DNA from 2 places in the Streptomyces sp. PL-25 genome. Region 1 is predicted to be linked to the other one. Evidence: riboswitches for the same ligand, from Rfam matches in the RefSeq annotation. Region 1 holds a riboswitch; the other holds the start of a gene.
What was found. Region 1 has a riboswitch for cobalamin ahead of R4Z62_RS29850 (NAD(P)-dependent oxidoreductase). Riboswitches for the same ligand answer to the same signal wherever they lie in the genome.

Region 1 (7,281 bases):
ACGGCACCTATCTGATGATGCCCACGGAGATCGTCACCGCCGTCCAGGAGGGCCTGCCGGTCAAGCTGCTGCTGGTGCAGAACCACGGGTACGCCTCCATCGGCGGTCTGTCGGAGGCGGTGGGCGCCGAACGCTTCGGCACCGCCTACCGCCACCGCGACGCCGACGGCGCCTTCACCGGGGCCCCGCTCCCGGTCGACCTCGCCGCCAACGCCGCCAGCCTCGGCATGGACGTGCTGCGCGCCCGGACCGCGGGCGAGCTGCGCGCGGCGCTTTGCACGGCCCGCGCCGCCGACCGTCCCACGTGCGTGTACGTCGAGCCGGACACCTCGGACGGGGGCACGGCGGCGGCGCCCGCCGCGGCCTGGTGGGACGTGCCGGTGGCCGAGGTCTCCGGCCGCGAGGCCGCCGTCCGGGCCCGTACCGCCTACGACCGCGAGGCCGCCGCCCGCCGCCGCGCGCTGTGAGGCGGGGCCGCGCCCGGCGGCGGCCTACGTACGGGCGTAGCCGGTGAGGGGCGGGGTGCGCAGGGCGAGGACCGCCATGTCGTCGTGGCCGTCGCTGGGATGGTGCTCGGCCAGTGCCCGGCACAGTTCCTCGGGTGGCCGTCCGGCGTGGCGCGACGCGGTGGCGGCGAGCTCGGCGAGGCCCTCGTCGATGGACCGGCCGGGGACCTCCACCAGGCCGTCCGTGTACAGGACGACGGTGCTGTCCACGGGGACGGACTCGCGGTGATCGGGCCGGGCGAGGTCGGGCGCCACGCCGAGGGGCAGTCCGGGGTCGGTGTCCAGGTAGCGGACGCGGCCGTCGGGCAGCAGCAGGAGCGGCGGCGGGTGCCCGGCGCTGGACCAGTGCAACTGCCAGGCCCCTTCGACAGGTTCGAGGCGGGCCAGCAGCGCGGTGGCGACAGGCGCCTCGTCCAGGGAGTGGATGATGCGGTCGAGACGGGTGAGGGAGGTGCTGGGCGGGGTGCCCCGGTCGTAGTAGAGCGCCCGCAGCATGTTGCGGATCTGCGCCATGTCGGCGGCGGCCCGCAGATCGTGGCCGACCACGTCGCCGATGACGGCCACGCATGCGCCGTCGGGCAGCCGCATCGCGTCGTACCAGTCGCCGCCCACCGCGGCGGGTGCGCTGGCCGGGCGGTAGGCCGCGCCGGCGGCGAAGGGCCTCAGGTCGGGCAGCCGGGGCAGCAGGAGCCGCTGGAACTGCTCGGCGCTGTTGCGGGCCTGGTGGTAGAGGCGGGCGTTCTCGATGGCCACCCCGGCGGTGCCGGCGAGCGCCCGGATGACGCCCTCGTCGTGCCGGTCGAAGGGCTGGCCGTCCTTGCGCTCGGAGAGGTAGAGGTTGCCGTAGACGCGTCCGCGCACGCTGATGGCCACGCCGAGCAGGGTGTTCATCGGCGGGTGGCCGGGCGGGAACCCGGCGGACTCCGGATGCCGGGAGATGTCGCGCACCCGCAGCGGCTCGGGGTGGTGGATCAGGTGGCCCAGCAGCCCCCGGCCCCTGGGCAGCTCCACGCCCTTCAGGTCCGCGAGTTCCTGCGCGCTCAGGCCGAGCGGGATGAACTCGTCCAGCAGCCGCCCCTCCTCGTCGAGGACGCCCATGGCGCCGTAGCGCGCGCCGACCAGGTCCATGGCGGTGCGCACGATACGGCGCAGCACCCTGGGCAGGTCCAGGTCCCCGGTGATGTCGACGACCGCCTGGAGGAGTTCCTGAAGGGTGCTCTGGGCACGGGCCAGGGCGCGCAGTTGCTCGCCGATGCGGTTCAGGTCGGAGCTGAGCGGCAGGTCGAGCAGTGAGGCGTACGGGTCCTCCCCCGCCGCGTCGCCTGTCCGCGGCTCCTCGTGCCCGTCCCGTGGCCCGTTCCGGTCGTCCGCCATCACCGCTGTCCCGCCTCCGCCGTCCGCCGCCCGCAGTCCGCTCCGGGCGCCGCTCGCGCCCGGCCGTGGTCCGGCCCGTCGCGCGGGCCGACTCCGACATCTGAACCGCGGACCTGCTCGCACCGCCCGGCGACGGGCCCGCACGCCGCGCGGGGACACCCTATCGGCCCCCTCTTCGGGGTGCGGCGCGGGCGGTCGGGCGCCGGGGCGCCGTCCGGCGCCCCGGCCGCCGTGTCCGCGCGCGGGGACACGGCGGGGCCGGGAGGGGGCCGGAGCAGGGGCGGTGACGGGGTCCGGAGGAGTAGCGGTGACCGCGTGGGGAGGTGCGCAGGCGCGTCGGCGGTCAGGAGGCCGGGACGCTCGCCCGGGGCCGTCCGGCGGCCCGCAGTGCCTTGTGGGCGAGGGCGTCGGTCAGGGCCCGCATGGCGGCGACGACGACACTGGCGTGTACGCCGGTCGTGGTCCACTCCCGTTGGGCGTCGCGGGAGACGACGAGGACGCGGGTCAGCGCGGTGCCGTCCGCGGAACCGTCCGCGGAGCGCTCGGCCACCGCGTCCAGGACGCGGACGCTGTGGTCGGCGAGGCGGACCTCGTCGAGCCACGGCAGGTGCGGGGCGAGGGCCCGGCGCAGGGCCGCGTCGAGCGCTTCGAGGGGGCCGTTGCCCTCGGCGGTGGCGGTGGCCTCCCGGGTGCTCCGGCCGGTCGCCGGGGCGGTGCTGGGGGTGTCGGGGGTGTCGGGGGTGCCGTCCGGGTCCGGGAGGCTCAGCCGGACCGTCGCCTCGGAGACGACCGCGCCGTCCGGGGCGCGGCGCTCCACGACCTGGTACGACAGGGGGGTGAAGGGCGGGAACGGGCGTCCCGGCCCGCCCTGGCCGCCGGGCTCACCGGCCGTCAGTTCGTCGTGCAGGAGCAGTTCCAGGGAGGCGTCCGCCGCCTCGAAGGACCAGCCGCCCGCCTCCAGGCGCTTGATCCGGGCGACCGCCCGGGAGAGGGCTTCCAGGTCGTCGAGTCCGAAGCCGAGTTCCAGGCACTTGAGTTCCAGGCTGGTGCGCCCGGCCATCTCGCTCACCAGGATGCGGGTGCCGTTGCCCACGACGTCCGGGTCGATGTGGTGGTAGAGCGCGGGGTCCACCTTGATCGCGCTGGCGTGCAGGCCCGCCTTGTGGGCGAAGGCCGCCGCGCCGACGTAGGGCTGGTGCCGGTCGGGGCTGATGTGCGCGGTCTCGGCGAGGGCGTGGGCGGTGCGGGTCAGGTCGCCGAGCCGGGTGCGCGGCACCACCGGCATGCCGAGCTTGGTGGTGAGGTTGCCGATGACCGCGAACAGGTCGGCGTTGCCCGCCCGTTCGCCGTAGCCGTTGGCGGTGCACTGGACGTGGGTGGCGCCCGCCTCCACGGCGGCGATGGTGTTGGCCACGGCGCACCCGGTGTCGTCCTGGCAGTGGATGCCGATACGGAACCCGGTGCGGGCGGCGACCTCGCCGACGGTCTCGGCGAGCCGGCCGGGGAGCTGGCCGCCGTTGGTGTCGCACAGGACGGCGACGTCGGCGCCCGCGCCCATGGCGGCGTCCAGCACTCGCAGCGCGGTGGCGGGGTCGGCGGCGTAGCCGTCGAAGAAGTGCTCGGCGTCGAGGAAGACCCGGCGGCCCTCGGCCACCAGGAGGCGCACGGTGTCCCGTACCATCGCGCAGTTCTCCGCCACGTCCGTGCGCAGCGCCCGTTCGATGTGGCGCCGGTCGGACTTGGCGACCAGGGTGATCACCGGGGCCCGGGAGTGGAGCAGGGCCTGTACCTGCGGATCCCGCTCCGCGCTGCGGCCGGGTTTGCGGGTGCTGCCGAAGGCGACCAACGCGGCGTGTTCCAGGTGCAGTTCGTCCGCCGCGCGGGCGAAGAACGCGGTGTCCTTGGGCAGCGCGCCCGGCCAGCCGCCCTCGATGAAGCCGACGCCCAGGGCGTCCAGGGTGCGGGCGGTGGTGAGCTTCTCCGCGACGGAGTAGGAGATCCCCTCGCGCTGCGCGCCGTCGCGGAGGGTGGTGTCGTACAGGTGGAAACCGTCGCCGAGGGGGGTGTCTGCCGGTGTGGTGCGTGTGTGAGCCACTGGGCGTCCTTCCTGGGGAGTTCCTGGGTCCGTGCGCGGCGGTCTACGGGAGCACGGTCCTGCGGCGCGACCGGTCGCCGTCCCAGGCGGCGCGGTTGACCGGGGCGGCGGGGAGGTCGCCGCGCAGCGCCGTCCCGAGCTGGGTGACCGCGGAGTCGGTCATCCGCACGATGGTCTCGGCGGTCAGTCCGGCGGTGTGCGGGGTGAGGATGACGCGCGGGTGGCTGAGCAGCGGGTGCCCGGCGGGCAGCGGCTCCGGTTCGACGACGTCGAGTCCGGCCGCCGCGATGTGGCCGCTCTCCAGCGCGGCGACCAGCGCCTCGGTGTCGAGGACGCCGCCGCGGGAGCAGTTGACGACGAAGGAGCCGCGCGGCAGCCGGGCGAGCTGGTCGGCGCCGATCATCTGCCGCGAGGTCGCGGTCAGGGCGGGCGCGAGCGCGAGGATCGTGGACCGGGACAGCAACTCGTCGAGGGAGGTGACGAGTTCGGCGCCGACCAGATGGGCGATGCGGGGATCGGCGTACGGGTCGTAGGCGAGTACGTCCGCGCCGAAACCGGCGGTCAGCTTTCGGGCGGTCTCGGCGCCGACGTAGCCGAGTCCGACGACGCCCACCGTCTTGCCGTGCAGTTCGTGGAGGCTGAGGTCGCTGCGCTGCCGCCAGGCGGAGCCGTCGCGGGTGGCCGGGTCGGCCCAGTGGAGCTGTTTGAGTGTGGCCAGGATCAGCATGACGATGTGTTCGCTGACCGGGATCCGGCCGAAACCGAGCTGGTTGACGACGAGGATCCCGAATTCGGTGGCCGCCTCGATGTCGACGTTGTCGGTGCCGAATCCGGAGGTGGAGACGACGGTGAGCCGGGGTGCCGCCGCGAGTATCCGGCGGCTGACTTTCTCGGGATAGCGCACCCAGAGCGCATCGGCGTCGGCCACCGCCGCCATCACCTCGGATTCCTCGGAGGAATCCACGACGACGACTTCGGCACCGAGGCCGCGCAGTCTGTCGGCGCCCGAGGAATCGTACATCGGACGCCAGAGAACGATCTTTGTCACTTCTTCTCTTCCCATCCCCGGATGCTCACGCACGCGGAATCGGCGGTGTCGAAGGGGCGGTGCGCGGGCCACGCGGCACAGGACGGCCGCGGAATCGGCCGCCGGGGCGGTCGGTTCGCGTGCGGTCACCGTGGAACGCGTGCGCGCGGGCACGCCGGAACATGCCCCCGACGGAGCTAGGCGAGGATGGAGAAAACCGGCGCCGAAAGCGTGCGGCGCCCTGTCTCGGCATGCGGGAGATTCCCGTAACGCATCAGCACCATCCTCGTGGGCCTCGTCGTGACACCTGCGGGCGGCAATCTGACTTCCGGGGATTTCTCCCCGGTCACAGTGGCGGGACCGTGCCGGATTCTCACCGGCTTCCCCGCTTCGCAGGCACTGGTGATTCATGTATAGCAGCGGGCCCCGTTCCCCGGACCCCCCTATGGCCGCCGCGAACCCCCTATTCGGTACGGGGATTCACGAGGGGTCGGACGGAGCGCCGCCCGGCGCTCACACTCGGGCGAGCAGGGCGGCGAGCGGCGCCGGTACGTGTCCCGGGTCGAGGGCCTCCACGAGGACCCGGCCGTAGTGGATCTTGCGGCCCTTCTTGGTGCCGAGGAAGCGCCGCATCCGCTGGTGCGCGGTGCGCTCGCGCTGCGCGGGCTGGTTCTCGAAGGTCCGCAGGGCGCGCAGGTCGCCCTCGTCCCGGATCAGTTCCTCGACGCGGGCGACGCCCAGGGCGCGGACGAGTTCGTCCTCCAGGTCCGCCGCGCACACGAAGTACGCGCCCGGTGCCGTGCCTGCCGCGGCGAGGGCGCGGGCGTAGTAGCGGCGCTCCCCCTCGTCGCACAGTCCGGTGAGGCGCAGGCCGAGGCCGGCGGGGCCGAGGAGGCGGGTGAAGCGCCCGACGTTGGTGACACCGCCCATCGGCAGCACGCAGACGCCCTCGGCCGCCAGGTCCCGGCCGTGCCGGGCGGCCAGCGCGTCGACCGCCGCCGCGTCGCTCGGCCCTTCGAGCAGGACGGCGGTCCGTACGGGCAGCAGTGCGGCCAGTTCGCGCACGGGACCGCCGGGGCCGCCCGACGTCCCGTGCGCGAGGACCGCCTCCCGGAACGCGCCCATGTCAGCCATGGGAGGAGTCTCCGCCCCGGTCGCACCACCGTGCCAGGGTTTTTCCGCTCCCGGCCCAGGGTCTTTCGTTCGGATCAGGCCGGATGAGGCACCAGGGCACGCGAGCCCGGCATGATCCGGACGAGAGGCCCTAGGTGAGCGGCCCGGCGCCCGTGACCGGGTAGGGCACGAAGGTGCTGCTGTGGTGGTCGATGAGCAGCGGGCGGCCGAGCGGTGGCGCGGCCCGCTGCGAGCAGTCGAGGCGTTCGCAGACGCGGCAGCCCATGCCGATGGGGGTGGCCGCCGCGGCGTTGTCGAGGTCCAGGCCCTCCGAGTAGACGAGGCGGTGGGCGTGGCGGATCTCGCAGCCCAGGCCGATGGCGTAGACCCGGCCGGGCTCGCCCCAGCCGCCGCGGTGCCGGGTGACGGCGCGGGCGGTCCACAGGTAGCGGCGCCCGTCGGGCATGGCGGCGATCTGCACATGGATGCGGCCGGGCACGGCGAACGCCTCGTACACGTTCCACAGCGGGCAGGTGCCGCCGGCCCGGGAGAAGTGGAAGTCGGTGGCCGACTGGCGCTTGGACATGTTGCCGGCCCGGTCGACGCGGACGAAGGAGAAGGGGACGCCGAGCAGCCGGGGGCGCTGGAGGGTGCTCAGCCGGTGGCAGACGGTCTCGTAGCCCACTCCGTAGTGGTCGGTGAGGCGTTCGATGTCGTAGCGGGCCTCCTCCGCCGCCGCGTGGAACGAGGTGTACGGGAGGATCAGCGCGGCGGCGAAGTAGTGGGCGATGCCGATGCGGGTCAGGCCGTGGGCCGGGGTGCCGGGTGCGAAGTCCTCGGCGGCCAGCCGCCCGAAGTCGTCGCCGTGTTCCAGCAGGGCGAGCTGGGTGGCCATGCGGAAGGCGCGGCGGCCGGGGCGCAGCCGCGGGGACAGGTGCAGGGTGCGGGTGGTCTCGTCGTAGTGGTGCAGCCGGTCGCCGGTCTCGGCGGCCAGGTGGACGCCGTGGGAGGCGGCGAGCCGGGTGGTGAGGGCGGCGGTCGTCTCGCCCGGCCGGACCCCGATCCGCGCGGCCAGGTCCTCGGCGGCGAGGTCGGTGCCGTGCAGGTAGTTGCGTCGCCGGTAGAAGAAGTCCCGTACCTCCTCGTGCGGTGAGGAGGCGGGGGTG
Region 2 (7,281 bases), 810 kb from region 1:
GACCAGCGCGAGCACGCCCGCCGCCAGGCCCGCGAGCATGCCGCGGACGAGGAGGTTTCGCACAGTTGCGGAGTTCATGAGTGTGCGGCGCCCCTCGCGTCAGTGGCAGGGGAAGCCGAGCAGGTGGCGGGCGTCGTGCACCCACTCGTGGACGTCCGTGCCGCTGAACACGGAGGTGGCGCCCTGCTCGGCGCCGACGAAGTAGAGCAGGATCAGCATCAGGATGCCGAAGAAGACCGCCCAGGGAGCTATCGCCTTCAGCGGCAGCTTCGCGGGCAGGACAGGTGCGTCGGCGGTCGGCTGGGCGACATGCTGCGCCATGGCAGGGGCCTCCTCTGGGAGTTCGCGTCCCATCTCGGTGGTGCGCTGGACGACGGCCACGGGTCTGACTCGCGAGCGGCTCCGGGGAGCCGTCGCACACAGTGGCGCGACCGTGCCGGTTTCCCACCGGCTTCCGTCTCGCCGTCGTCGATATCGAACAGACGGTACCGCGTGCCGCCGCCCCGGCCAAGACCGCCTCCGGGAGGTGATCCCCGAACGTGATCTCCCCTCCCAGCAGGGCGGACCGGGCGCGGCGGCATGCGGGCCGCCGCTCAGCGGTGGCGGAACTCGGGCGCTCTGCGCTCGACGAAGGCGCCCATGCCCTCCTTCTGGTCCTCGGTCGCGAACACCGCGTGGAAGAGCCGTCGTTCGAAGCGGACGCCTTCGGCGAGCGTCGTCTCGAAGGCCCGTCCGACGGCCTCCTTCGCCATCATCGCCACCGGCAGCGACATGCCCGCGACGGTCTCGGCGACGGCCAGCGCCTCGCCGAGCAGATCGTCGGCGGGCACCACCCGGGAGACCAGTCCGGCCCGCTCGGCCTCCGCCGCGTCCATGGTGCGCCCGGTCAGGCACAGCTCCATGGCCTTGGCCTTGCCCACCGCGCGGGTCAGCCGCTGGGAGCCGCCGATGCCGGGGATCACCCCGAGCTTGATCTCGGGCTGCCCGAAGACGGCGGTGTCGGCGGCGAGCAGGATGTCGCAGAGCATGGCCAGCTCGCAGCCGCCGCCCAGGGCGTAGCCCGCGACGGCGGCCACCGTCGGGGTGCGCAGCTGCCCGAGCCGGTCCCAGGCCGCGAACCAGTCGCTGAGGTACATGTCCAGATACCCCTGGGGCCGCATCTCCTTGATGTCGGCGCCCGCCGCAAACGCCTTCGCCGAGCCGGTGATGACGACGCAGCCGCACTCCGGGTCCCGGTCCAGCGCCTCGGTCGCGGCCACCACCTCGCGCATGACCGTCAGATTCAGGGCGTTGAGGGCCTCGGGCCGGTTGAGGGTGAGCAGGGCGGTACGCCCCTTGCGTTCGACGAGGATGGTCTCGTACGCGGGAAGCCCGGTGCCGTTCCGCGTGCTCATCGCTTCTCCCCTTCCCCTTCTCGTTCTTGCCGGGTGCCGCGGTCCCGGATGGTGCGGACGATGCCGGAGAAGTCCTCGGTGGCGCCGACGTGTTCGGCGTACTCCTCGTACAACCGGGCTGCCGCGAGGCCCAGTCCGGTGTCCACCCCGCTGTCGCGGGCGGCCCGCGCGGCGAGTCCGAGGTCCTTGGCCATGAGGGAGGCGGCGAAGCCCGGCCGGTAGTCGCGGTTGGCGGGGCTGCCCGGGACCGGGCCGGGGACCGGGCAGTTGACGCTGAGCGCCCAGCACTGCCCGGACGCCGTGGACGCCACGTCGTAGAGGGCCTGGTGGGACAGGCCCAGGCGCTCGCCGAGCACGAACGCCTCGCTGACGGCGATCATGGAGACGCCGAGGATCATGTTGTTGCAGATCTTGGCCGCCTGCCCGGCTCCCGCGCCGCCGCAGTGGACGGCCTTCTTGCCCATGGCCTCCAGCAGCGGCCGGGCCTCGGCGAACTCCGCCTCGCCGCCGCCCGCCATGAAGGTGAGCGTGCCGGCCTCGGCGCCGACCACCCCGCCGGAGACAGGGGCGTCCAGCGACCGCATCCCGGCGGCGGCGGCCCGCTCGTGGGCCGTACGGGCGTCGGTGACGTCGATGGTGGAGCAGTCGACGAAGAGGGTGCCGGGCCGGGCCGCCGCCAGGACGGTGCCGTACAGGCCGAGGACGTGCCGTCCGGCGGGCAGCATGGAGACGACGACGTCGGCGTCCGCGACCGCCGAGGCGGCGTCGGCGGCGGGCTCGACACCCGCGCGGACGGCGCCCTCCAGGGCCTCGGGCACCAGGTCGTGGCCCCGTACCCGATGCCCGGCCCTGACCAGGCTGGCGGCCATGGGCGCGCCCATGTGCCCGAGTCCGATGAACGCGACGGTCAGGCTCACCAGGCCACCTCCACGGTGCTGTCGGATCCGGCGAGCCCCAGTTCGCGGTCGCCGAGCGGGGCGAAGAAGCGGTCCACGTCGGCCGCGCTGACCTCGGCGAGGGTGCCGGGCGACCAGCGGGGCCTGCGGTCCTTGTCGATGACCTGGGCGCGGACGCCCTCGACCAGGTCGGGGGCGGCGAGCGCGGCGCAGGAGACGCGGTACTCCTGGTCGAGGACCGCCTCCAGCGGGCCCAGGTGCCGGGCGCGGCGCAGCGCGGCGAGGGTGACCTTCAGCGCGGTGGGCGACTTGGTGAGCAGGGTCTCGGCCGCCTCCTTCGCGGCGGGCTCGCCGCGGCCGAGGAGGCGGTCCAGGATCTCCTCCACGGTGTCGGCCGCGTAGCAGGCGTCGATCCACTCCCGCTGCCCGGCGAGTGCGCCCGGCGGCGGCGACTGCACATGCCGGGCGAGCGCGTCGTGCACGGACAGCACGGCGAGGTCGGCGGTGAAGGCGCCGAGCGCGGCGGCGGGCACATGGTGGTCGGCGAGCCCGCACAGCAGGGCGTCCCCGGCGCCGGTCTGCGCGCCGGTCAGCGCCAGATGGGTGCCCAGTTCACCGGGGGCGAGGCTCAGCAGATAGGTGCCGCCGACGTCGGGGACGAAGCCGATGCCGGTCTCGGGCATGGCGACGCGCGCGCGTTCGGTGACGACGCGGACGCTGCCGTGGGCGGAGACGCCGACGCCGCCGCCCATCACGATGCCGTCCATGACGGCGACGTACGGCTTGGGGTAGCGGGCGATCCGGGCATTGAGGCGGTACTCGTCGCGCCAGAACGCGGCCGCCGCGGTGCCGTCGCCGGTCTTGGCGTCGTCGTGGATGGCCCGGATGTCGCCGCCCGCGCACAGGCCGCGCTCGCCCGCGCCGCTGATGACGACGGTGGCCACCTCCGGGTCGTGCTCCCAGGCGGTGAGGGCCGCGTCGATGCGGCGGACCATCTCGTGGGTGAGGGCGTTGAGGGCCCGGGGCCGGTTGAGGACGATGTGGGCGGCCCGGCCGTCGGTGCGCAGGAGGACGGGGTCCTCGGTGCCGGTCACCGGAACGCCTCCGTCAGGCCGCGGGCCACGATGACGCGCATGATCTCGTTGGTTCCTTCCAGGATCTGGTGGACGCGCAGGTCACGGACGATCTTCTCGATGCCGTACTCGCTGAGGTAGCCGTAGCCGCCGTGCAGCTGGAGCGCGCGGTCGGCGACCGTGTACCCGGTGTCGGTGGCGAACCGCTTGGCCATCGCGCACAGGTACGGCGCCTGCGGGTCGCCGGCGTCCAGGGCGCGGGCGGCCTGCTGCACCAGGGCGCGGGCGGCGGCGAGTTCGGTCGCCATGTCGGCCAGCCGGAAGCGCAGCGCCTGCGCGTCGAGCAGCCGCTGCCCGAACGCCTCCCGGTCGGCGAGGTGGGCGAGGCTGCGGTCCAGGGCGCTGCGGGCGCCGCCGAGCGAGCAGGCGGCGATGCCGAGCCGGCCGCCGTTCAGGCCGTTCATGGCGATGCGGAAGCCGTCGCCCTCGCGGCCCAGCAGCCGGTCGGCGGGCAGCCGTACGCCGTCCAGGATCACCTGGCGGGTGGGCTGGGCGTTCCAGCCCATCTTGCGTTCGTTGGGGCCGAAGCCCACCCCGGCGTCGTCCTTGTCGACGACGAAGGCGGAGACGCCGTCCGCTCCGGTGCCGCCGGTGCGGGCCATCACGACGTACAGCTGGGAGGCGCCCGCGCCGGAGATGAACTGCTTGACGCCGCTGAGCACATAGGTGCCGCCGTCGCGGACGGCCCGGCTGGTGAGGGCGGCCGCGTCGGAGCCCGCGCCGGGTTCGGTCAGGCAGTAGCTGGCCAGGTCGTCCATGGCGCACAGCCGGGGCAGCCACCGCTCGCGCTGGGCCGGGTCGCCGTAGCGGTCGATCATCCAGGCGACCATGTTGTGGATGGAGAGGTATCCGGCGATGGCGGGGCAGCCGGAGGCGAGGGTCTCGAAGACGAGGACGCCGTCGGCCCGGCCGAGGCCGGAGCCGCCGGACTCCTCGCGGACGTAGACGCCGCCGAGGCCGAGCCCGGCCGCCTTGCGCAGGACGTCGACCGGGAAGTGCTTGTCGCGGTCCCAGTCCAGGGCGTGCGGTGCCAGGTGGTCCTGGGCGAAGTCGAGGGTGGTCTCCACGAGGGCCTGCTGGTCCTCGGTGAGCAGGGTGTGGGTCATGGTCGCTCAGCCCATCGTGGGAATGGTGAAGCTCGCGCCCTCGCGCAGCCCGGCGGGCCAGCGGGACGTGACGGTCTTGGTACGGGTGTAGAAGCGGACGGCGTCCGGTCCGTGCTGGTTGAGGTCGCCGAAGCCGGACCGCTTCCAGCCACCGAAGGTGTGGTAGGCGACCGGGACCGGGATGGGCACGTTGACGCCGACCATGCCGGTGTCCACCCGCCGGGTGAAGTCGCGGGCGGTGTCTCCGTCCCGGGTGAAGATCGCCACGCCGTTGCCGAAGGCGTGCTCGCTGGGCAGGCGCAACGCCTCCTCGTAGTCGGCCGCGCGGACCACGGACAGGACGGGACCGAAGATCTCCTCCTGGTGGATGCGCATGTCGGGGGTGACCCGGTCGAAGAGGGAGGCCCCGGCGAAGAAGCCGTTCTCGTGCCCGGGGAGCACGAAGTCGCGTCCGTCCACGACGAGTTCGGCGCCCTCCTCCACTCCGAGGTCGACGTAGGACCGTACGCGCTCCACCGCGTCCCGGGCGACCAGCGGGCCGAAGTCGGCCTCCGGGTCGTCGCTGCGGCCGATGCGCAGCGTGCCGATGCGCTCCTTGAGCCGGGCGACCAGGGCGTCGGCGGTCTCCTCGCCGACCGGCACGGCGACCGAGATGGCCATGCAGCGCTCGCCCGCCGAGCCGTACCCGGCACCGACCAGCGCCTCCACGGCCTGGTCGAGGTCGGCGTCCGGCATCACGATCATGTGGTTCTTGGCGCCGCCGAAGCACTGGGCGCGCTTGCCGTGGGCGGCGGCGGCGGCATAGACGTGCGCGGCGACCGGGGTGGAGCCGACGAAGCCGAGGGCGGCCACGCGGGGATCCTCCAGCAGGGTGTCGACGGCTTCCCGCGCGCCGTTGACGACATTGAGGACGCCCGGCGGCAGGCCCGCCTCCAGGAAGAGTTCGGCGAGCCGCAGCGGCACCGAGGGTGCCCGCTCGGACGGCTTGAGGACATAGGCGTTTCCGCAGGCCAGGGCGGGGGCGGCCTTCCAGAGCGGGATCATGGCGGGGAAGTTGAACGGGGTGATGCCGGCGACCACACCGAGCGGCGAGCGCAGCGAGTGCACATCGATGCCGGTGCCCGCGTTGTCGGTGAACTCGCCCTTGAGCAGGTGCGGGATCCCGGCGGCGAACTCGACGACCTCCAGGCCGCGCTGGAGGTCGCCGTGCGCGTCGGCGACGGTCTTGCCGTGCTCGGCGGAGAGCAGCCGGGCCAGGTCGTCCTTCTCCTGCTCGACGAGCTGGAGGAAGCGCAGCATGACCCGGGCGCGGCGCTGCGGGTTCCACTCGCCCCAGGCGCGCTGCGCCTCGGCGGCGACGGTGACCGCCGCCTCGGTCTCGGCCCGGTCCGCCAGCGGTACCCGGGCCTGGACCTCTCCGGTGTTGGGGTCGTACACGTCGCCCTGGGCCCCCGAGGTGCCCGGGACGTTCTCGCCGCCGATGAAGTGGGTCAGTTCCCGTACACCGGCGGGGTGGTTCGGACGGATCATGGGTGCCTGCTCTCGTCAGGTGGGGGTGATCCAGGACGGCGCGCGCGACCGGCGCACGGCCCGCTCATGGACGCGGGCGTGCGCGAGGGCGGTCGGCGCGGAACGCTGAGGACGCCGGACCGTCAGGCCGTCGGGCCGGGGCGGGTGAGGCCGGTGGCGGAATGCGGGGAACTCCCGCGGCGCAGCTCGCCGGGATCGTGGAAACGCACCGGTGCCATGCGTGTCAGCTCCATCCTCGTGGACCACACGGAACATCCCACGGCCGGTATCCTGACTCCCGGATCAGCGCGCGCCGTCCGCCTTCCCGACATCCAGCTCGTCAGTGGCGTCCTGCTCGACGGCGTACTCCCCGGTCACAGTGGCGGGACCGTGCCGGAATCACACCGGCTTCCCTGCACCGCGGGCCTACGTCCCTAGAATATAGTTGGACGTCCTAGTAAATCCAGTGCCACGGGTGGAGCCGTACCGGATTCCCGCCGAAGCGGACCCCCGCCGGGGCGCCGGACCGGCCGGAGGAGCGGCGCTCCCCCGGCCGCCGGGCGGCGGGCGGCCGTCAGAAGGCCGTCCAGGTGAACGCCACCGTGTCCCCGGCGTTCAGCTCGAACTGGCAGCCGCCCACCGGGGTGGGCGTGCCGTTGACGGAGATGTTCCAGTACGCCGAGCCGCCGCCGCTGACGTTCTTGATGCTGTCGACCGCGTAGTCGTCGAACGACGCGTACCAGGCACCGTCCCAGCCGAAGTGCCGCTTGCGGGCGGCGTCGTCGAGGGCGGCGGTGGGCGTCGGCACGGCGGAGGCGTGGGCGCTCCCGTTCGTCCCGTCGCATCTGTGCGTACCGCCCGTCGCCGTGGTGACGTCGTGGCCGCGCGTCCAGACCTTCCCGTGGAACAGCGGCCCGTCGGGGCCCTGCACGGTCAGCGTCACCCTGACCGGGGTGTTCGTGCCGTGCACGGCGTGCGTGCCCGGTACGCCGTGGGCCTGGGCGGTGGCCGGCGCGGCGGCCAGGGCCACGCCGAGGGCGACGGAGGCGATGAGCGTACGGCGCAGGGAGGTACGGGAGACGGCTGAGGTGCCGGAGGTGTGTCGCACGGCGGGAGCCTTCCTGGTGTGGGCGGCCCGCAGCCCCGTCGCCGAGCGGACGGAGCGGACACCGCCGCCGCCTCGGGCGAGACTCTCGGCTTCGCGCTGCAGACCATGACAGGGGAAGCGGTTCACGGCGCGCCC

Region 2: linked by a shared signal. The riboswitch ahead of R4Z62_RS26345 (CoA-acylating methylmalonate-semialdehyde dehydrogenase) and the one ahead of R4Z62_RS29850 (NAD(P)-dependent oxidoreductase) in region 1 are both predicted to bind cobalamin.

The regions. Positions count from the first base shown of each region.
Region 1 is NZ_CP136997.1:6,700,334-6,707,614, reverse strand. It holds gene iolD (3D-(3,5/4)-trihydroxycyclohexane-1,2-dione acylhydrolase (decyclizing)) at 1-467, shown strand, start outside; gene R4Z62_RS29860 (PP2C family protein-serine/threonine phosphatase) at 492-1,880, opposite strand; gene cimA (citramalate synthase) at 2,224-3,975, opposite strand; gene R4Z62_RS29850 (NAD(P)-dependent oxidoreductase) at 4,019-4,996, opposite strand; adenosylcobalamin (AdoCbl) riboswitch at 5,270-5,414, opposite strand; gene R4Z62_RS29845 (TOPRIM nucleotidyl transferase/hydrolase domain-containing protein) at 5,516-6,136, opposite strand; gene R4Z62_RS29840 (short-chain fatty acyl-CoA regulator family protein) at 6,267-7,281, opposite strand, start outside.
Region 2 is NZ_CP136997.1:5,891,966-5,899,246, reverse strand. It holds gene R4Z62_RS26375 (CbtA family protein) at 1-78, opposite strand, end outside; gene R4Z62_RS26370 (CbtB domain-containing protein) at 100-321, opposite strand; gene R4Z62_RS26365 (enoyl-CoA hydratase) at 594-1,394, opposite strand; gene mmsB (3-hydroxyisobutyrate dehydrogenase) at 1,391-2,311, opposite strand; gene R4Z62_RS26355 (enoyl-CoA hydratase/isomerase family protein) at 2,308-3,384, opposite strand; gene R4Z62_RS26350 (acyl-CoA dehydrogenase family protein) at 3,381-4,529, opposite strand; gene R4Z62_RS26345 (CoA-acylating methylmalonate-semialdehyde dehydrogenase) at 4,536-6,059, opposite strand; cobalamin riboswitch at 6,303-6,476, opposite strand; gene R4Z62_RS26340 (DUF4430 domain-containing protein) at 6,613-7,146, opposite strand.